2 regions of the Novosphingobium sp. ERW19 genome follow, and region 1 is predicted to be linked to the other one. Evidence: riboswitches for the same ligand, from Rfam matches in the RefSeq annotation. Region 1 holds a riboswitch; the other holds the start of a gene.
The links. A riboswitch is a leader RNA that binds a small molecule or an ion and turns the genes downstream of it on or off. The one in region 1 is predicted to bind cobalamin.
Positions count from the first base shown of each region.

Region 2: linked by a shared signal. The riboswitch ahead of HGI46_RS07755 (TonB-dependent receptor) and the one ahead of HGI46_RS15335 (TonB-dependent receptor) in region 1 are both predicted to bind cobalamin.

Region 1 covers NZ_JABAIC010000008.1:25,980-35,981, forward strand. The annotation lists gene cbiB (adenosylcobinamide-phosphate synthase CbiB) at 1-397, opposite strand, end outside; gene cobD (threonine-phosphate decarboxylase CobD) at 390-1,370, opposite strand; gene HGI46_RS15315 (adenosylcobinamide-GDP ribazoletransferase) at 1,367-2,080, opposite strand; gene HGI46_RS15320 (histidine phosphatase family protein) at 2,077-2,655, opposite strand; gene cobT (nicotinate-nucleotide--dimethylbenzimidazole phosphoribosyltransferase) at 2,652-3,668, opposite strand; gene HGI46_RS15330 (DUF1636 domain-containing protein) at 3,665-4,072, opposite strand; gene HGI46_RS15335 (TonB-dependent receptor) at 4,072-5,988, opposite strand; cobalamin riboswitch at 6,191-6,383, opposite strand; cobalamin riboswitch at 6,442-6,642, shown strand; gene HGI46_RS15340 (hypothetical protein) at 6,835-7,407, shown strand; gene cobO (cob(I)yrinic acid a,c-diamide adenosyltransferase) at 7,404-8,003, shown strand; gene HGI46_RS15350 (cobyrinate a,c-diamide synthase) at 8,000-9,310, shown strand; gene HGI46_RS15355 (LysR family transcriptional regulator) at 9,497-10,002, shown strand, end outside.
Region 2 covers NZ_JABAIC010000003.1:343,289-353,290, reverse strand. The annotation lists gene HGI46_RS22435 (transferrin-binding protein-like solute binding protein) at 1-480, opposite strand, end outside; gene HGI46_RS07780 (transferrin-binding protein-like solute binding protein) at 692-1,585, opposite strand; gene HGI46_RS07775 (hypothetical protein) at 1,848-2,045, shown strand; gene HGI46_RS07770 (ABC transporter ATP-binding protein) at 2,053-2,787, opposite strand; gene HGI46_RS07765 (iron ABC transporter permease) at 2,784-3,746, opposite strand; gene HGI46_RS07760 (ABC transporter substrate-binding protein) at 3,743-4,627, opposite strand; gene HGI46_RS07755 (TonB-dependent receptor) at 4,693-6,636, opposite strand; cobalamin riboswitch at 6,705-6,906, opposite strand; gene HGI46_RS07750 (cell wall hydrolase) at 7,262-8,434, shown strand; gene HGI46_RS07745 (hypothetical protein) at 8,859-9,170, shown strand; gene mdh (malate dehydrogenase) at 9,506-10,002, shown strand, end outside.

The sequences.
Region 1 (10,002 bases):
CAACGATCATGCCAGCCGCCTTCCGGGCTCCACGTAGATCGCCAGCTTGCAACGACTGCAGCACGGGCAGGAAATGCTGGTCAAGGCTGCGCTGAGCGAGACCGGGCCACGCCAGCATGGCGATCAGGACCCATTTCCATTCTGTCGCCAGCTTCTCGCACAAGGCTGTCACCAGCAGGCCTGAGCCAGCAGCGAGGGCCAAGAGCAACAGTACGGTCAGAACGCCGCCCGCCTTGCGCGTGCTGTCTGGCAATTCATTGCGGTTCAAGCGTAGCTCGCAGGCCGAGATTGCCCTTGCGAAGAAGCCGACCGGATGGCCGATACGGACATAGAGCCAGTGCGGCCAGCCGATGGCGGCATCGATTATAAGCGCGGTCAGGACAAACGGTTCAGCCAAGCGCCTTGTCCAGCCGGCCAAGCGCTGTCTGGTCGGCAGGCAGGCCGATGCGCAGCAGGTGGGGCCAATCGGAGAAGGGCCTCGTGAGAATACGTTGAGCGGCGAGGCGTTCGAACAGGGCCGGTGCGCTTGGCGTATCGAGCAGGCGGAACAACGGGCATTGGCCCTCTGGCGCAAGACCGTGCTTCAACAGCACTTTGTCGAGCCGGGCCGAGACTAGCGGCAAAGCGTTTCGAGTCCGCGCGATCCACGCATGATTGGCATAGGCAGCACGGCCCAGGGCGAGGGCGGCGGAATGGAGGGGCCAATCGCCGAGAAGCATGCGCAAAGCGTCCAGTATTTTTGGGGGAGCAATAACGAAACCGAGCCGAAGCCCGGCAAGTCCGAAGAATTTTCCCAGCGAGCGCAGCACGATCAGTCTGCGTCCCTCTTGCACGGCATCGGCAACGCTGAGGGTGGGGTCACAATCGGCGAAGGCTTCATCGACAATCAGCCAGCTGCCGTGCCGCTCCTGATGATCGAGCATGGCCAGCAGGCTTGTGCGCGATTGCACCGTACCATCGGGATTGTTGGGGTTTCCCACGACCAGCGCTGTCGAGCGAGCCGGGAGGGTAGCGAGTTGGGTGAGGTTCTCACTACGACTGAAAGCCGCGCGATAGGTGCCATAGCAGGGGGCACGATGCAGGCCGCGCAATCCGATCAACTGCGCAAGCAGGCGCAGGGCCATTTCGCTGCCCGGAACCGCAACGCAGATTGCTTCGTCGCAGCCGAAATGGCGCGCGGCAGCTGCCTCGAGCGCTGCCAGCGCGTCGGGTTCAGGCAGGCGCTGCCACTCCACGGTGAGGTCGGCAGGAGGCGTCCAGCCATTGGGGTTGATGCCGGTCGAAAGGTCGAGCCAGTCTTCGGGCGCACCGCCAAACCGTGCGCAGGCCTGCGCCAGTTGCCCGCCATGGCGGGGGAAGGACGTTGTCATTGCGCTACGACCTGGGCGAGCAAGGCGCATGTCTCGACCAGTTCGATGCCTGCGCCATGACCGTCGCCGGAAATGCCGCCGATGCGTTTGCGCAGCCACCACGGCCAGACTGCGAGCGCGGGTAGAGAGGCGAGCAGCGCAGGGTCGACGGCGAGCGCGCCGATGCTCCAAGCCAGCAGCCACACGATCAAAACCGGCGCATTCGCGCCTTTGCGGAAGAGGGTGCCAAAGCCCTCATGCAAGGGCGAAAGGAATCGTGCCCACGCCAGTGGGCCGATCCGCGCCAGCACTGGAACGAGCACGAGCGCGGCATAGGATCCTGTCAGGATTGTCAGCCACACCAGCACAAGCTTTGCCAGCATTTGCAGGGCGATGGACGTCGCTCCGAAGCTGCCGACATGCGGATCGGCCAGCACGACACTCAGGTGTTCCGGCGTGCGGTGCATGGCGCCGGCTGCATCGGCAATATCGGCCAGTCCGTCGAGGTGCAGCGCGCCAGTAACCCCCACCCATGCCGTCAACGCCAGCAATGCGCCAAGAGCCGGGTCGTGTTGCGACCCCAGCCAGCCAGCGCCGGCAACGCAAAAACCCACAAGAGCTCCACACAGCGGGAACCAGCGGATAGCATTGGCAAAATCCGCCTCCGTCGCATCCATCGCGGGAACGGGCAGTCGTGTCATGAACTGCACGGCAAGGATCATGGCCCTCATCGCAGGTTTTCGGTGCGGAGGCGGATGATCTGCCCGGACAGGGCGGCACCCGGCCAGATGCGCAGGGAGAGCAGCGCGCCGTAAGGCAGATCGACGGCCCAGACCTGCCTGAAATCCAGCCCGGTGAGCACCGATACCGCTGCCCGCATTGCGCCGCCATGCGTGACGATCAGCGCGTTGTCGGGAAGCTCGGCAATGGCATCGGCCACGCGGGCCCGCAGGGATGACCAGTTCTCGCCGCGGGGAGGGGGACACGTGTCGGGATCGTCCCAAAAACGGGCGAGGGCTTCGGCCGGGACCCATTCCGGTGAAAGCCCATCCCAATCGCCAAAATCCAGTTCGCGCCAGCGCGCGTCGCACGCAACGCCAACGCCTCTTGCGACTGCCAGCGCCTGCGCGCCAGCGCTGGCGCGCTGCAGGTCTGAACTGATCACGCAGGCGATGGCAAGGCTCTCGGGCACTGCTCCGGCAAGGCCGCCTGCGGGGTCGGCGCAGGGCTCGTCGCGATGACCCAGCAGCAGGCCGGTGCGCAGGGGCGGCCCGTGTCGCACGAGGTGGATCGTCCGGCTGTTCACAGCGCCTGTGCCACGGCAGCTTGCGCGAAAGTTGCCATGCCATTGTGGGCGGCAAGCGCGGCGCGCACGATCGGTACAGCCAACGCGGCGCCGGATCCTTCGCCCAGCCGCAGGCCAAGGTTGAGGATTGGATCGAGCGCGAGGTCTCGTAGCAGGCGGGCGTGCGCCTGTTCGGCGGAACAGTGAGCGGCAAGGCAATGCGCGGTAAAGTCCTCATGGCCTGCCGCCAGCGGCGCAATGGCGGCGCAGCAGATGAACCCGTCGAGCAGGACCGGCACGCGTAGCAATCGCGCCGCCAGTATTGCGCCAGCCATGGCTGCAATTTCGCGCCCACCGAGGCGGCGCAGCGTTTCGAACGGGGTCGAGCAGGCCTGTCCATGCAGGGCGGACGCAGCTTCGACTATCGCCGCCTTGCGGGTTACCCCTTCGGTGTCAACGCCGCTGCCGCGCCCGCACCAGTCCTGAGCGCGGCCGCCGAAAGCTTGCAGGGCCAACGCCGCTGCAGGCGTGGTGTTGGCGATGCCCATCTCGCCCACCAGCAACAGTTGCGTGTCCGGCAGAACAGAGGCAGCACCGGCATTGAGCGCGGCGAGGCAGTCGTCTCTCGTCAACGCGGCTTCGCGAGAGATATCGCCGGTCGGAAGGTCAAGATCGAGTGCGATGACCGACAGATCAGCGCCGCATGCGCGGGTCAACTGGTTGATAGCCGCCCCGCCATTGCGGAAGTTGGCGACCATCTGCGCGGTCACTTCCGGGGAAAAGGCACTGACTCCCTGCGCCGCCACGCCGTGATTTCCGGCAAAGACCACCGCCTGCACTCGGTCGATAGATGGCTGTGCCTTGCCTTGCCAGGCGGCCATGAATACGGCGATCTCTTCCAACCGGCCCAGCGATCCGGCAGGTTTAGTCAGACTCTCCTGCCGTTCTCGCGCTTGTGCGCTGGCCTGCGCGTCGGGGGCGGGCAACGCAGTGAGTGCAAAGGCGAAGGCTGCCTCATCGGTGAAGCAGATCATGCGCAGACGAAGCCTTCCGGCGGGGTACGGGCAATGAACTGTCCCTTCACGCCTTCGGGCCATTGGCCATAGGGCACTACGCCTTCCGCGCTTTGCGCATGGAGAGTGGCGTATTCGAGAATAGCGCGGGCCGCCTCCTCGGTGGGGGTGAACCTACCCAGGACGTAGCCGATCTTGCCCGATGCGCGCAGATGCACGGTGCAATGCTGATGGCAGGCGAAGAGGCATGCAGTCTCCTGCACCGCCACTGCGGACAGTGCGGGATCGGCCTGTTGGAGACTGCGCATTGCTTGGGCAAGCAGGGCACCGCCCCGCTGGCCTTCTGTATCCTCACGCTGATCGGCAGAAAGGCGGCAGGTTGAGCAGACGACCACCGCTGGGCCGGGTTCGATCGCGCGCAGCATCAGAACCGGCTCCTCAGACCAAGATAGACCGTACGCCCGAGGGCACCATAGCCGCCCGCTGTCTCGTAGCGCTTGTCCATGATGTTCTCAGCGCGGGCATTGATGGTCAGCCCTTCGGCAACCCGCCACGCGGCGCGAAGATCGACCAGCCAATAGGCTGGCAGCTCGGTGCTGCTGCCGGCCCGGTCGAAAGTCTCGCCCGAATAGCGGGCGGCCACACTGGCGCGCAGGCCCTTCGGCAGGTCCACCCCGCTTTCCAGATTGGCAAGATGGCGCGGCACGCGGGCAAGCTGACGGCCGATATCAGTGCTGCCGGGCGAACGGTCCTCCGCTTCGATCCAGCTGTAGTTTGCTGTCGCAAAGAGCACGCCAAGCTGCGCGCTGCCGGCCAGCTCCAGCCCCTTGGCGTGGGCCTTGCGCACGTTGGCGTAGTAGCCGAAGCGTGTGGTTGTCGTGCCGGGGATATAGCACGCGGCGGGCAAGGTGCCGGTGGTCGGACAGAAGGCGAAGTCGATCAGATTTTCGGTTTCCCGCTCGAACCAGGTCGCCGAAGCGTGGAAAACTTCGCCGAGTGACTGTTCGGCGCCGACCGACCAACCCTTGGCCTGCTCCGGTTGCAACACGGCAGAACCGTAAATGCTGAACAGCTGGTAGAGCGAAGGAGCCTTGAAGCCTTCATCATAGCTGGCGCGCAGCACAGTCTGCCCGGCGTTAGGCGTGTAGACTGCGCCTCCGGTAAGAACTGTGTTGCCGCCGAAGCGGGATTGGTCTTCGTGGCGCACACCGCCGTTCAGCGTCAGGCCGATGAGCGGGGTGAGGCGCAACTCGCCGTAGACGCTGTTCGTATCGGCGCTTTGCGGGACGAGGGCGTAATCGGCGGTATTGTTGCCGGGTGAGGCGCTGGTCATGCGCTGCTCCTCGCGTTCAGCCCCGAATTTGGCGCTGAGACCTTCTGCAAGCTTCAAGTTGCCTTGATATTCGAAACGGCGCACGCGGCCATGCGCATCGAAGTTCAAGGACCGGATCGAGCGCGCCGGATCGTAGTTCTCGCGGTTTGTTTCGGTCTGCAGCACGGCAATGCGGTTGGTGAGGCGCCCATCGAACAGGGCCAGATTGACACCTGCATAACCGGTCCATTCGGTGGTCAGGCCATAGGTACGCGCGTCCCCCGAGCTGCCATCGAATTCGTTGCGCGCATCGGCCAAATAGCCGCGCAAGTCGACCGACAGGTTTGGCGTGAGCTTGAGCGTGGCTGTGCCGCTGGCGGAAACGCGGCGGTAGCCATCGTCCTCCGTGCCGTTGCTGCGTGCGGAGATGCCATCGGTGGTGAAGGCGGAGCCCGCCACGCGCCAGTCGAGCAATGATCCGGCCCCGCCAATGCCAGCCTGGGCGTTGACCGTGGAGTGGGTGCCGGCTTCGACCGCCACGCTCCCTTCCAGCGGCTGCTCCGCGCGTCGCGTCAGTACGCTGACCACGCCGCCGATGGCATCGCTTCCCCACAGGATCGATTGCGGCCCGCGCAGGATTTCCACGCGCTCGATGTCGTCGATCAGCAGGTTGGAGAACGAATAGCCGCCGCCGGTGGCCGACGGATCGGAAATGCGCACACCGTCGATCACCATCACGGTCTGCGAGGAATCGGCGCCGCGGATGCGTAGCGATGTGGCGGTGCCAAAGCCACCATTGCGCGAAAGGCTGACGCCTGGCGTGCGCAGCATTAGATCGGTGAGCGCGATCGGCTGCTGGGCGCGGATCGCCGTTTCGTCAAGCACGGTTACGGTGGCAGAGACTGCGCTCTGCTCGACCGGGCTGCGCAAGGCAGTAACGACGATTGAAGGATCAGGCGCGTCCTCGGCTAAAGCGGGCGAGGCGAGTAGCGTGGCAAGCGAAACAACAAAAATATTGGCAGGACGCATGGTGCGGCTCCCTTCGGTACGAACGGCATGGACCTGCCGCTCAGACACGCGAAGGAAGCACGCGCCGGCATATGCACCGCAAGGCGCAACACGGCATCGCTTCCCGCACGGGGCTTCCCGGCAGGCAATGGCTGTCGTTGCGCGAGGGGTGTGCCGCCTTTGCAAGCCGGCAACCTCGAACGTCCGGTGCACCCTGCCCGAACGAAGAACGACCGCAACAGGCAGGTCTCCTGGCTCGCGGGTCAATGCCGGTCCGGCCGCCTTCTCAGGACGGTGAGGTCCCAATGGCGTAATTGGCCGGTCGGCTCGCCGCTTACAGTTGCAGGGGCAGCCGGAGTTTTACACCCCGTTCCCTTTTGATCCCCTCTCGGGGAACCTGTCGCGGCGGTGCAGGTAGCGACATGTTTTTGCTGCTGCAAGTGCGAATACTTGCGCAGATCAATTGCTTGGCTTATCCAGTCTTTCGCAACGGGTGCCCGAAAGGGCTTAATCGGGAAGTCCGGGCGGTGGTCGCAAGCCACCCAATCCGGCACTGCTCCCGCAACTGTAACCGGTAGCGCATCGCCATCATGCCATTGGGTTTCGGCCCGAGAAGGCGGCGAAAGGCGCGACGATCCGGAAGTCAGGAAACCGGCCTGTTGCGGTCGTTTCTCTGCGCGGGCGGGGTGTACCGGGCGGACGAAGGCACACCCTTCGCGGACGACACTATTGTGCGTTCTTGTCGGAGGGAGATCCGTGATGACCAGCACCTGAGATCCAGCCAGACGTGCGCGTCCGCACGTCTTGCCGATCCTGCGCATCACGCATGCGCACAATCAATTCATACCTGTTCACAGGAGGCCAATCATGGTCCGTATTTCGCGTCCCGATCTCGCGCTGTTTGGCGCGCTTGCGATCGTCATGCTCGTAACCCGCACCCATTCGCTCAGCAATGTCATGCACCTGCCTGACACCAGCCTTGCCAGTTTCTTCGTCGGCGGTTTCTTCCTGCGCCGCGCGACTGCTTTTGCAGGGCTCTTCCTGCTCGCCTTTGCTATCGACGTGACAGTGATCGGCTGGTTCGGCCAGTCCAGCTTCTGCTTCACCCCTGCCTACTGGATGCTCGTTCCGGCCTACGGCACGATGTGGCTGGCCGGGCGCGCGGGCGCGGACAAGCGGGGCACCGAACCGTCATCACTGCTGGGGCTGCTGGCGCTGGTCAGCGTTGGCACTCTGGTTTCCGAGCTGTTCTCCAGTGGCGGATTCTACTTCCTCGGTGGCCGTTTTACCGATCCGACCGTCGCAGGCTTTATGCCCCGCCTCGCTCGCTATTTCCCACCGACCCTTGCGGCCACTCTGCTGTGGACCGCAACTGCAGCAGGCATCTATGCCTTGCTGGTCGCCGCGCGCCCCTCGCTTGCCTCACGAGCAGAGCAATGAGCGAAACCCCAGAGGCGCACCGCGAGCGCGCCCGCAAGCACAAGGCGGTGGTCGATGCCAAGATCGCCGCCGCCACGCGCGACAAAGGCCTGCTGCTGGTTCTCACCGGCAACGGCAAGGGCAAGTCCTCCAGCGCCTTTGGCATGGTGGCGCGGACGCTCGGCTACGGTCGCAAAGCGGCGGTGTTCCAGTTCATCAAGGGTGCGGAAAACGTCGGTGAACGCGCCTTCTTCGCCTCGCACCCCGATGTGATCTGGGAGAAGTGCGGCGAGGGTTTCACTTGGGAAACGCAGGATCGGACACGTGACATTGCCGCTGCGAGGGCGGGCTGGGAAAAGGCCAAAGCTGCGCTGGCCGAACCTGACATCAGCCTCGTCGTGCTCGATGAATTGACCTACCTCATCACCTACCGCTATCTCGCGCTCGATGAGATCATGCCCGCGATCGAGGCGCGACCGGCGATGCAGCACGTGGTCATCACCGGTCGTGCCGCAGACGATGCGCTGATTGCCGCCGCCGACACCGTGAGCGCGATCCGCGATGTGAAGCATGCCTTCCGTGACGGCGTGCGCGCCCAAGAAGGGATCGATCGGTGACGACCGCATCTTGCCGAGCGTTGCTGGTCAGCGCGCCGGCTTCGGGGCAGGGCAAGACGACGGTCACGGCCGCTCTTGCCCGCCGCCACGTGCAGGCAGGGCGGCGGGTCCGCGTGTTCAAATGCGGCCCTGACTTCCTGGATCCGATGATCCTCGAACGCGCCTGCGGTGCACCGGTCTACCAGCTGGATCTCTTCATGGTGGGCGAGGCGCAATGTCGCCGTCTGCTGCATGAGGCTGCCCGCGAAGCAGACCTGATCCTTGTCGAAGGCGTCATGGGCTTGTTTGATGGCGATCCTTCCGCTGCGGACCTGGCCGTACGCTTTGGCCTGCCGGTGCTGGCGGTCATCGACGGTAGCGCCATGGCACAGACCTTCGGAGCGCTGGCGCATGGTCTTGCCACTTATCGCGATGACATCCGCGTGGTTGCAGCGCTGGCCAATCGCGTTGGCAGCGAGCGCCACGCCGCGATGCTGCGCGAAAGCCTACCGCCGGGAATGCGCTGGCTCGGTTCCATGCCCCCAAGCCCGGATGTGGCCTTGCCCGAACGGCACCTTGGTCTGGTACAGGCGGGAGAAGTGGGCGATATCGACTGCCGGATCGATGCAGCCGCAGCTTGCCTTGGTGATGATGCTCTATGGCTGCCTAAACCGGTGGCCTTCGCCACGGAGGTGACAGCGAGCGTGCCACCGCTGCTGGCGGGCTTGCGCATCGCCATAGCCCGCGATGCGGCTTTTGCCTTCATCTATCCCGCCAATGTCGCGTGCCTTGAAGAGATGGGCGCGCAGGTGCTGTTCTTCTCGCCCATGGCCGATCAATCTCTTCCTGAATGTGATGCGCTATGGCTTCCTGGCGGCTATCCCGAACTTCATCTTGCAGAACTGTCGCAAAACCATTCGATGATTGCCGCGATCCGTGCGCATCATCGGGCGGGCAAACCGATTTTGGCGGAATGCGGCGGTATGCTTTACTGCCTTGATGAGCTCGATGACGGTAAAGGTCACAGCGCGCCGATGCTGAAGCTGATGCCTGGTAAGGGTATCATGCAAGGCCGTCTTGCGGCCCTCGGCTTGCAATCCGTCGAGTTGAATGGCGGCATATTGCGAGGCCACACGTTCCACTATTCTCGGCTCGAAACGACGGTCCGGCGCTATTGCGGCGCACAAGGCACGAAGGGCGCTGAGGGGGAAGCAATCTACCACTGTGGCAGCCTCTGGGCCAGTTACGTACACCTCTATTTTCAGTCCGCCATGTCGGCCGCCGCTTCAATCTTCCGGCCTCGCACAGCCGACGCGACCGGGTCGTGAACTGATTAACAGATGGCAGGAGCTGATGAAGCCATCATCAGCCTCGAACGTCCGCTGTGAAAGGCGGTTCACGCACTTAATCTGCAATAGAAAGTTGCAGATTGCCAGTGTGTGCCTGTTGGACTAGCTCGATGTCAGACTGACTAGCTGAGCCAATCGGAGAGGTTCTTGGCCCGCGCCCCGAGCATGACAAGTCTGAGGCTGTTTTTGCAGGTGGCAAGGACTTGCAGCTTCAGCGAGACGGCGCGCGCCGCCAATTTGTCGCAACCAGCGCTAAGCCGCACTATCAAGCTTCTTGAGGAAGATCTCGGCGTTCGACTGTTCGACCGCAATTCACGCAACGTCATGCTGACCACGGCCGGTGCGGCGCTGGTGCCGATTGTCGAGCGACTGACCGCCGACTTTGACCTCGCCTTCCGCGAGCTCGACCAGACGTTCAGTGGCGAGCGCGGCCGGGTGGTGGTGGGGGCGCTGCCATCCATCGCTGCCGATTTCCTGCCGCGGGCGATTGCCCGCTTCCTTGCCGAGCGCAGGCAAGTGGAAGTCATCGTGCGTGAAAACCTCAGCGGGGGATTGCTGCAGAACCTGCAGGACCGTTCGATCGACCTTTCGATTACCATTCCGCCGGGCGGCACTGCGCCGATCCGGTTCGAGCCGATGTTCGAAGACGAATACCTGCTGGTCTGCCGCCC
Region 2 (10,002 bases), on a different contig from region 1:
GCCGGAGTTGCTTGTCAGGAACAGGCTTTCCGATGTGTTGCCCGTCTCCTTGCGAAACTCGACCTGACGAAGCCCGGAAGCGATCACATCCGATCGCGCGAAGGACTGGTTTACTCCGTCCCCAGAGATGCGATAGCCGCCGGTTGCTCCGTCGTATGAGATAGAAAGGGGCGTCTTGGCCGCGCTGGCCTGAGTAGTCTGGCCCGTGTCAGAACTCACCACGGTCTGCAACTTCGCCGCAACATTAGCGAACGATTCCGAAACCTTGAGATCGTTCAACGAGGTGTTTGCAGGCGTAGGTGTAGGGGTGGGTGTCGGGGTTGGGGCAGGCGTTGGCGTGGGTGTAGGTGTCGGCGTCGGAGTGGGTGTCGGAACCGGCGTTGGCGTGCTGCTCACACCGCCGCCACTACCGCCGCCGCACGAGGCCAGCAGGAGGGCAAGCGTCGTGGTGGCCGTTGCGGCGAAAATCTTGCGGTTCACGGTTGCCCCAGTTTCTGGTCCGAATCCCTGTATTCGAACACCAATTCGGATGAAGAAATAGCCGGAAGCGATGATAATCGCGAACGTCTATTTGGCTCAATTATGTAATCTTTGTCACATTCTCAAAGGCTTGTTGAGATGGAAACGGGGCCGAAGAACAAATGCCCACCCCCTGCCCCTCCCGCCTGCGGGAGGGGGGAAGTGGTCGTGCTCAGTTCTTCTTGCCGAAGAGGGCGCCCTGGACGCTGAGCGTGGTGTCGGTGGTGCCGTTTAGGAAGAAGGTGTAGCCGGCCTCGACCCCGCGCGGGCCGAAGAAGGCACCGCTGAACGCGCCCGATGCGTTGCTTCCCGACAGCGTGCCGGTGAAGCCCGGGCCGGAACTGCTGATCGTGCCGGTGCCGTCGTAGTTGCCGATCTGGGTCACGGTCGAACTGCCGGGCAGCTTTCCGGCAAGGGCGAGGCTGGTGTTGACCGAATTGCTGCCGAAGTTGGCCGAGAACGTGCCGGTGGACTCTCCAAACAGGACATAGGGTTGCCCGTTCCTGGCCGCGAGCCCTACGACTTGCGTGGAATAGGTGGCGCTGCCGCTGCGCGGAACGTCGGACGCCTGCGTGGGCACGCCGCCGACCAGACCGTAGCTCCGTTCTGCGCCCGGCTGGAAATGCGTCCAGTTTCCGAGCAGGGTATAGCTGAGCTTGACGCCGTTCACGCTGGGACTGGAGATGGACAGGACATCGAGGTTGCCGTTGCCGCTGGGCTTCTGCCAGGTGACCGTGGTATCGTTCTCCTGGGTCACGTTGGCCGGGGTGAATTCGACGACAAGGCCGCTGCCGTTGTTGAGATTATAGGTATCGGTCGCCGCGAAATACTTGATCTCCACGCCCTGGCCGAAAGCAAGCGTGCTTTCGTTCCTGAGTTCCGGGCCGACGGGTACACCGGTGATACCGCCCGACTGGAAGGTCTGGTCGCCGGTCAATTCAGCGAGCGTCTTGTAGGTGACCGGCGGAGGCGTGGATGCCATGCCGCCGCCATCGCCGCCACCGCATGAGGCCAGCAGGGTTGCGAGCGAAAGCGTGACGGTAGCGTTGCGCAGCGTTGTGATCATGTTGCCCTCTGTTGCTGCCCGAATCTCCATTCCGGGCAACCTGATGACAAGAACTAGAAGCAAACCCTTACGGGTGCGAACGTAAAGGCGGGGCAAACATGTGATTTTGATCACAATCCCTGCGTGCGCAAAGGTGCATGATGGTCATGCTGGGCCGAATTTCGTCGGTAAACTACGTAACTTTGTCGAAACCATACAATCGCGCGTGACGAAACTTTGCTACGGCCTGCTAACCAAAGTTAGGGTTTCAGGGCCACCAAGCATGAGCGCCGACACTACAGTTCCAGCCAATCCGCCTGCGCAGAGCCTGTTCTGCCGCAGCGCGAGCGCGCGCGAGGACCGCCCGGCAATTTCGATGCGGGTGCGGGAAAGCTTTGCAGCCTATTTCGCGGCCGACTTCGCAGCGGCAATGACCGAGCATCGGCACGAGAACGACCAGATCGCCCCAACGGCGGCGTAAGACCTTTCTACATCGCCAGCGCCATGTGGCCGGGCTCACCCAGCCAGCGTGCATCGAGATTCCAGACGCGGGCGATGACCTCTTGCGAGAGAGCATCTCGCGGCTTGCCCTGTGCGGCGACGCGGCCGCCATCGAGCACGACGACGTGATCGGCGTGGTTCATCGCCAGGGCGAGATCGTGGACGACGAGTACGACTCCCCGGCCCTCTTCCGCACGCCCGCGCAAGGTGCAGATCAAGGCCTGCTGGTGGGCAAGATCGAGCGCGGCCAGCGGTTCGTCCGCGAGAATCCAGTGCGGCTGCGTGGCAAGGACGCGGGCCAGCAAAGCGCGGGCGCGCTCGCCGCCTGACAGGGTGGAAAGCGCGCGATCGGCCAGCGGTTCGAGCTGCATGGTCGTGATGGCTTGCGCGACGGCTTCGGCATCCTCTGCAGGGCTGGCGCGGTGCGGCAAGCGGCCGAGGCTGACAAGCGTGCGGACCGCGAGGTTCCACGCAACCTCACCCGATTGCGGAAGGTAGCCGATGCGGCGCGCTCGCTCCTGCGCGAGCATCTGCGCAAGCGGCTGGCTGGCAAGGGTGACGGTGCCGGTGGCAGGCTCGATCAGGCCGGCAAGCGCGGCGAGCAGCGTGGACTTGCCTGCGCCGTTCGGGCCGACAATGGCAGTGACACCGCCTGCGCGCAGTTGCGCGGTCACGCCATGCAGGCGGTGCGGGATAGAGACACCGAGTGCTTCGAGCATCATGCCAGTTCCCGCCGCAGCTTGAGGAGCAGGCGCAGGAAGAACGGGGCGCCGGCAAGGCTGAGCGCGATGCCGAGCCGCAACTCCCCGCCTTGCAGCGGAAACACCCGGCACAGGCAATCGGCGACGAGCAGCAGCAGCGCTCCGGCAAGGGCCGATGGGAGCAGGGTCGCCGAAGGGCGCTGGTCGGTGAGCGGGCGGACGAAGTGCGGGACCATCAGGCCGACGAAACCGATCATGCCGGCAACCGCGACGCCGCTGCCGACGATCAGGCCGATGGCGACGATCATCACGCCAAGCAGGCGCACAGGCTCGACCCCGAGCGAGCGGGCGGCGGCCTCACCGAGCGCCAATGCATCGAGCGCGGGGGCGGCGCGCCAGAGGGCGGCGAGGCCCAGCACGGTGAGCGGCGCGGCAAGCCGCAATTCGTGCCAGCCGCGATCGGCCAGAGCGCCCATCAGCCAGGTGACGATCTCGGACAGGGCGAAGGGATTGGGCGAGAGGCTGATGGCGAGGCTGGTCATGGCGCCGGCGAGGCTGGCGATCATCATGCCCGCCAGCGTGAACAGGGCGATGCCGCCGCTGCGCCCGGCGATCAGGGCAAGCAGGGCCATGGCTCCGGCGGCTCCGGTCAGCGCGAAGAGCGGCAGCGTGAGGGCCTGTGTTTCGTAGCCGGTGTAGAAGGAGAGGACCGCGCCAAGGGCCGCAGCGGGAGCGATGCCGAACAGGCCGGGATCAGCCAAAGGGTTGCGCAAGTAGCCTTGCATGGCTGCACCGGCGGCGCCCAGGCCGGCGCCAAGCGTCAGGGCGAGGAGCGCGCGGGGCAGGCGCAGTTCCATGAGGATCGCGGTGGCGTTGGGGACCGGGGGGCCGAACGGGTCAATCCACACCTGTCCGGCGAGGAGCGAGAGCGGGAGGGCGAGCGCGAGGGCGGCTGTGAGAACGATGACGGGGCGGGTCATCGCGAGTGCCCCTCCACCATCTGCGATGGTCCCCCTCCCCGTGCCGGGGAGGAATTGCGGACTTCCGCCAAGCGCTGGGCGGCGGCGATCAGGGTGGGGCCGCCGCAGTATAGGAGTTTGGGATTCAGGGTGGCGCGGCGGGTCTTGTTCAGCGCCTTGAGGGCGGGGTGACTGAGGACGCGGTCATCGCCTTTTCCGGTTTCGGCGGTCTGCCCGGCGACGAGGATCAGTTCTGGCGGGTCGGCGAGCATCTTCTCGAGCGGGAGGAGATCGGCTTGGCCAAGACCGCGCGCGGCGGCGAAATTGGTGTAGCCGGTGCTGCGCAGGAGGTCGACGATGAGGGTGCCGTCGCCGGGGACCATGCCGCCCGACTGCCAGACGACGGTTTCGATCGGGCGCGCTCCGGCTGGCGGGGCAGCGGCGGCGAGTGCGGCGTCGATGCGGGCGATCAGCGCCTCGCCGCGATCCGGGTGTCCGGACAGCGCGGCGATCTGGCGGATCTGGTCGCGGCTGGCCTCGATGGTGCTGGCCATGCCCAGTGTTTCAAGCCGCAGGCCGAGGCGCTGGTAGGCGCTGGCGGTGGCGGGATCGATGAACGTGCTGCCAAGGACGAGATCGGGCTTGAGGGCGAGGACTTCCTCGACCGTGCCACGCGTTGCGGGCAGCGCGCTGGCGAGGCGCGCGTCCATCGAGGCGGAGCGCGGGTCCTTGCTGTAGTGCGAGATGGCGAGGATCTGCGCCGGGTCGGCAACTTCGGCGAGGATTGCGTCGGTGCAGGGATTGAGGCTGACGATGGTGGGGTGCGCGGTCGCGCGAGATCCGGGAGTGGCCTTGCCTTGGGGGATGCAGCTGGCGGTAAGGGACGCTGCGAGCAAGACCACCCCCCGGCCCCATCCTCGGGCGAGGATGGGGCGAAGAGCTTTTGCTTGTGGCGCAAGCCGTTGCATCAGTACCGCGCGCGAATGCCTATGTAGGCAGAGCGTCCCCAGGTGCCGTAATCGGCGACGGTCTGGTAGTTTACGTCGAACACGTTCTCGACACGGCCGTAGAGCTCTACCTTCTCGGTAAGGGGGAAGCTCGCGCGCACGGTGGTCAGCGCGTAGCCATCGAGGCGGCGGGTGTTCGACGCGTTGTCAAAGCTGTCTCCCACGAGGCGCAGATCGGCACCGAGGGTGAGGCCTGCGAGCGGAGATGTCCAGTCGCTCGACAGGGTCAGCGCATGAGCCGGACGACGGGCGAGATCCTTGCCGAAGTTCGCGGTGCCGCGCGTGCGGTTCTCGGTTTCGAGATAGGTGTAGGCGGCCTGCAGGTGCAGCGTATCGGTAGGGCGGGCGCCGAGTTCGGCTTCGACGCCCTGCGCGCGGGCGAGCCCGACATTGTCGTAGAGGCCGAAGGGCCGCGTGGCGCAAGCGTTGAGGCTGGCGCACGAGACGAAGGTGATCAGGTTGCGGCTGTCGCGGCGGAACACGGTAACGGCCGCGTGGAGCTGGCCATAAGGAACGCCCCATTCGAGGCCGGCGTCGTAGCTCTTGCTGCGTTCGGGGTTGAGCGCGGCGTTGCCGTAGTTCGAAAGCAACTGATAGAGCGTAGGGGCCTTGAAGCCTTCGCCGTAGCTGGCGCGCAAGCGGAGGTTTTCGACCAGTTCGAACGAACCGTTGGCGCCGAAGGTCCATGCCGTGCCGAAGCGGCTGTGGTCGTCGACGCGAACGCCGGCGGCGAGGCTGGCGCGATCAGTGCTCCAGCCGAGCAGTGCGTGGCCGCTGGTGAGGTTGGCCTTGGCCTCGGCGTCGAACGTGCTGGAGAAGCGGGTCCATTCGCTGTCGCCGCCGAAATCGAGGGTGAAGCTGGCCGGAAGGTTGAGGCGGCCGGTCAGGTCGACGCGCTCCGAGCGGCCCTTGTAGCCGTAGGACGGATCGGTGCCGAAGGTCGGATCATAGTAGTCGCGCTTGGTGTCGGACAGGGCGAAGCCGGTGTTCAGCGTGAGGTTGCTGCCAGTGTAACGCAGGCCGACGCGGCCCGAGGCCTGGCGGGTGGTCTGGTATTCCGGGGTATCGCCGAACACGAGGTAGGTCGGCGGGCCGAAACCGTCGATGTCGGTACGGGTATCGGCGTAGCGGGCGGTGGCGACGATCGCGAGGTCCTGCGAGAGGTTGACGCGGCCCCGGCCCCCGACGCGCCACTGGCGGAAGCCGTCGGGCTCTGTGCCGACCGCTGCTGACGAGACGCCATCGCTGCGGCTATAGCCGCCGTTGAGGGTAAGCGCGCCGAAGTCTGACGAGATACCGGCAGCGGCATCGGCAAGGTAGCTGTCGTTGGCGCCGAGTTCGGCGCTGGCTTCGATGCCATTCAGGTCACGCGACTGGACGGCGATGACGCCGCCAATGGCCGCGCTGCCCCAGACGATCGAGTTGGAACCGCGCAGGACGTCGATGCGCTCGATGCCGCCGGGAGTCAGGGTGCCGAAGTCAAAGCCGCCCGAGGGGGCCGAGACGTCTTCGAGGCGGACGCCATCGACGAGGACGAGGACTTGCTCTGCGTCCGAGCCGCGCAGGCGCACGCCGGTGAAGCTGCCGGGGCCGCCGTTGCGGGTGATGGTCAGGCCGGGGACGCGTTCGAGAACGCGGGTGATGTCGGGGCCCTGGATCGACTGGATTTCGTCGGCGGTGATGACGGTGACGGGCTGGCCGGTCTTGCTCAGGGCAGTTTCGCTGCCGGTGGCGATGACGGTGATGGATGCCGGATCAACCTTGTAGTCTGCGACGACGACATCATCGGCGCCTTGTGCAAAGGCAGGCACGGCAAAAGCGCCAAAAAATACGGGGGCAGAAACGGAAAGCAGGTACTTCTTCACAGGACGCAACTCCGGCCACGAACGGTTGATGCCGTCCATGGCGAGAGGTGCGCTGGGCCATGAATCTGGCGCGCCTCGTCGCGTGCGCCCGGTTCACCCCGCCCGGCCGCGGAACGACTACCATCGGCAGGTTTCCTGGCTCCCGGGTCATCGCTCGCTGCCCGCCTTCCCAGCGCCGGGGATCGAATCCGGCACCAGTGGCATCACTGGACAGCGCGCTCTCCGGTTACAGTTGCGGGGGCAGCGCCGGATTCAAACCGGCTTCCCTCTTAGCCCGTATTACCGGGCACCGTTGGCGTCGGCGCGGGGAACTAGCGGGAACTTTGCTGCGCTGCAAGAGGAACTACGTACTTCGGGGCAGGTTTGCTGCCCAATTCATTCTCACGCAAAGCCGCAAAGACGCGAAGATGCCGCGCAGGTTTGATAGGACAGCCATCACCTCCTGCGGCGATTATCCAAGAGCATTGCCTGCGGCCGCGCACGACCCCTTTGCGTCTTCGCGTCTTTGCGTGAGGTTTTCCGATTTGAGCGCTAGGCCGTGAGCTTGCCAGTTAACCGGATCGCAGGAGCTTGTGCCGCATCGGGACAGCGGGAAAAGCGGCCGTGCGCGAGGGCGCGCAAAAGGTTAGCGCAATTGAGGATTTTCAGGATTCTGCCCAGCCCCATGCCTCTCGAGCTTGCCTATCGCCCGATCGAACTGCCCGGCGTGGCAGCGACGGCTAATGGCGAGCTGCGCCCGCGCGATTTTGCGGCGCGTATCCGGCGGCGGGACATGCGCTCGATCCGCAAGGCCTTGCGCGCGCCTTCGCTGCTGCGGCAGCGGCTGGGCGGCGTGGCGATGTTCGGCGTGCTGGGGCTGCTGCTCGGGCCGACCGGGTGGGGCGAGCCGGGCGGGGTACAGGCGGCGGTGGCGCGATCCCAGATGGCGGGGCTGCAGCCGTTCGAGCGTGGGGGTGACAGCTTTCCGGGTTCGGCGTTCTATTGGCTCGATACCAGCGACAGCGGGTTGATTGCGCCGACGGAAGCGCAGGCGAAATGGGACCGGAGCCATTCGGATGCCGAGATCCTGTCGGCGCGTCCAGTCTCGGCGGCGGGATCGAGCGAGGATCGCTGGCGGGCGCTGCAGTGCCTGACTTCGGCGATCTATTACGAAGCGGCGAGCGAGCCTGATGCGGGGCAACGCGCGGTGGCGCAGGTGGTGCTGAACCGCGTGGCGCATCCGGCCTGGCCAAACACGGTGTGCGGCGTGGTCTATCAGGGATCGGAGCGGCCGGGGTGCCAGTTCTCGTTCGCCTGCGACGGTTCGCTGGCGCGCAAGCCGATGAAGGCGTTCTGGGACCGCGCGCGGCGCGTGGCTGCCGATGCGCTGGCGGGATACGTCTATGCGCCGGTGGGGCTGGCGACGCATTACCATACCACGGCAGTGCATCCCTACTGGGCGCCGAGCTTATCGTTCATCGGCACGATCGGGGCGCACCGCTTCTATCGCTGGGCCGGCGCTGCAGGGCGTCCGGCGGCGTTTACGGCGCGGTACTTCGGCGGCGAGCCGCTGGCCGCGCCGCATCCGCGCACATGGACGCCCTCGCCTGTCGACATTGCCGATCCACTGGCGCTGGAGAAGGCGTTCGAGGAAGGGCGGATCGTGGCGCCAGTTGCTGCGGCGACGGTTGCTCCGGTGGCGGCGGTCCCGCAGGCTGCGGCGCAGCAGAGCCTTGTCCGGCCGCAGGTGCTGCCAGGCGTGAAGGCGGGTGCGACCAGCGCGCCGGTTTCCGGCAGCGGTTCGGTGCTGCCGGGGTATGAGAACGCCAACAAGTGGATTGCGCAGCCGGGGGCTTGAGAGCTTCCAAGCCTTGGAATGGTTCACGCAGAGGCGCGGAGGAAGAAGCGAGACGCGGAGGAGCGTCGCGCGCGAACCGATGTGCCGGTCTTCAAATGGGAACCGGGAAGCGGCTTTGCCGCAGCTATCTTCTCTGCGTGTCCTTTTTCTCCTCTGCGTCTCTGCGTGAGCAATTCAACGCTCACAGCCTGCACACACCCCTCCACCACCCGCTTCGCGGGCGGTCCCCATCCCCGTTTGTCCTGCGGAGAAACGGGGAGGGTCTGGTTGCGTGTTCTCAATCCGTCGCAAAACCGTTTCAGGACGGATGGTTATTCGTTCCTTTACCGTGTCGTCACACACACTCTTAGCGCTGGTGGGTCTAGGGCGGGGTCGTGGAGAACGGCACCGATTGTCCCCGGCGCCGTCAGAGAGTTGAGGCACCATGCTGCGTTTTGCGCCCCGTTACGGCATCATTTCCCCCTGTCTTTCGCGAAAGATCCAGGCGCGGCACCTGCGGGCGGTAAACGATAATGGGGCAGGCTCAGGGCCAGGCTCGATCTGTCAGGACGAGGCGCTCGATACCGCATTGCGGCTGTTTGCGGCGCATGGCTTCTCGGCGGCGGCTCGCGCACGAGATGCTGCGGTCATTGCAGAACGCAGCGGCGAGCCGGGCCGCGTGGAATTCTGGGTCGAGGTCTGCGCGACGCTCGACCGGCGGATGGCGCGCGACTTCCTGAAGCGCAAGCGCAGCTGATCTGCACCCGGGTTTGCGGAGAGGAAAAGCAAAAGGGTAGCCCCGGTGGAAACGCCGGGGCTTTTTTGCTGCAGATTGCTTGCGTATTGCCTTATAAATCTTCGGCCCGATGACCGACTGTCGGGCAGTTTCCAAGCCATCTTGCTATTGCGAACTGATATCACAAAAACCCCGGATATAGCGGGTTTTCGCGGTTGCATTCGTCTGCGCACGGGCCTAGGGCGCGAGTCATTCTGCCAGAACCTTCCTGTCTCGCGGGGCACGGGAGGGACCTGGGCGAAAGCTCTGCTGGCATTTGTATGCTTGTCCCCGCGAACGGGAAAGGACCGTAGAGCATGGCACGCAAGAAGATCGCGCTTATCGGCGCAGGCAACATCGGGGGCACCCTCGCCCACCTCGCCGCCCAGAAGGAACTGGGTGACATCGTCCTGTTCGACGTGGTCGAAGGCGTGCCGCAGGGCAAGGCGCTCGACCTGTCGCAGTGCGGCCCGGTCGAAGGCTTCGACGCCAAGATCACCGGCACCAACGACTATGCCGACATTGCCGGCGCCGACGTGATCATCGTGACCGCCGGTGTTGCCCGCAAGCCCGGCATGAGCCGCGATGACCTGCTCGGCATCAACCTCAAGGTGATGAAGGCCGTCGGCGAAGGCATCCGCGACAACGCGCCCGACGCTTTCGTCATCTGCATCACCAACCCGCTCGACGCGATGGTGTGGGCGCTGCGCGAATTCTCCGGCCTTCCGCACAACAAGGTCGTCGGCATGGCCGGCGTGCTCGACTCGGCACGCTTCAGCACGTTCCTGGCATGGGAATTCGGCGTCTCGATCCG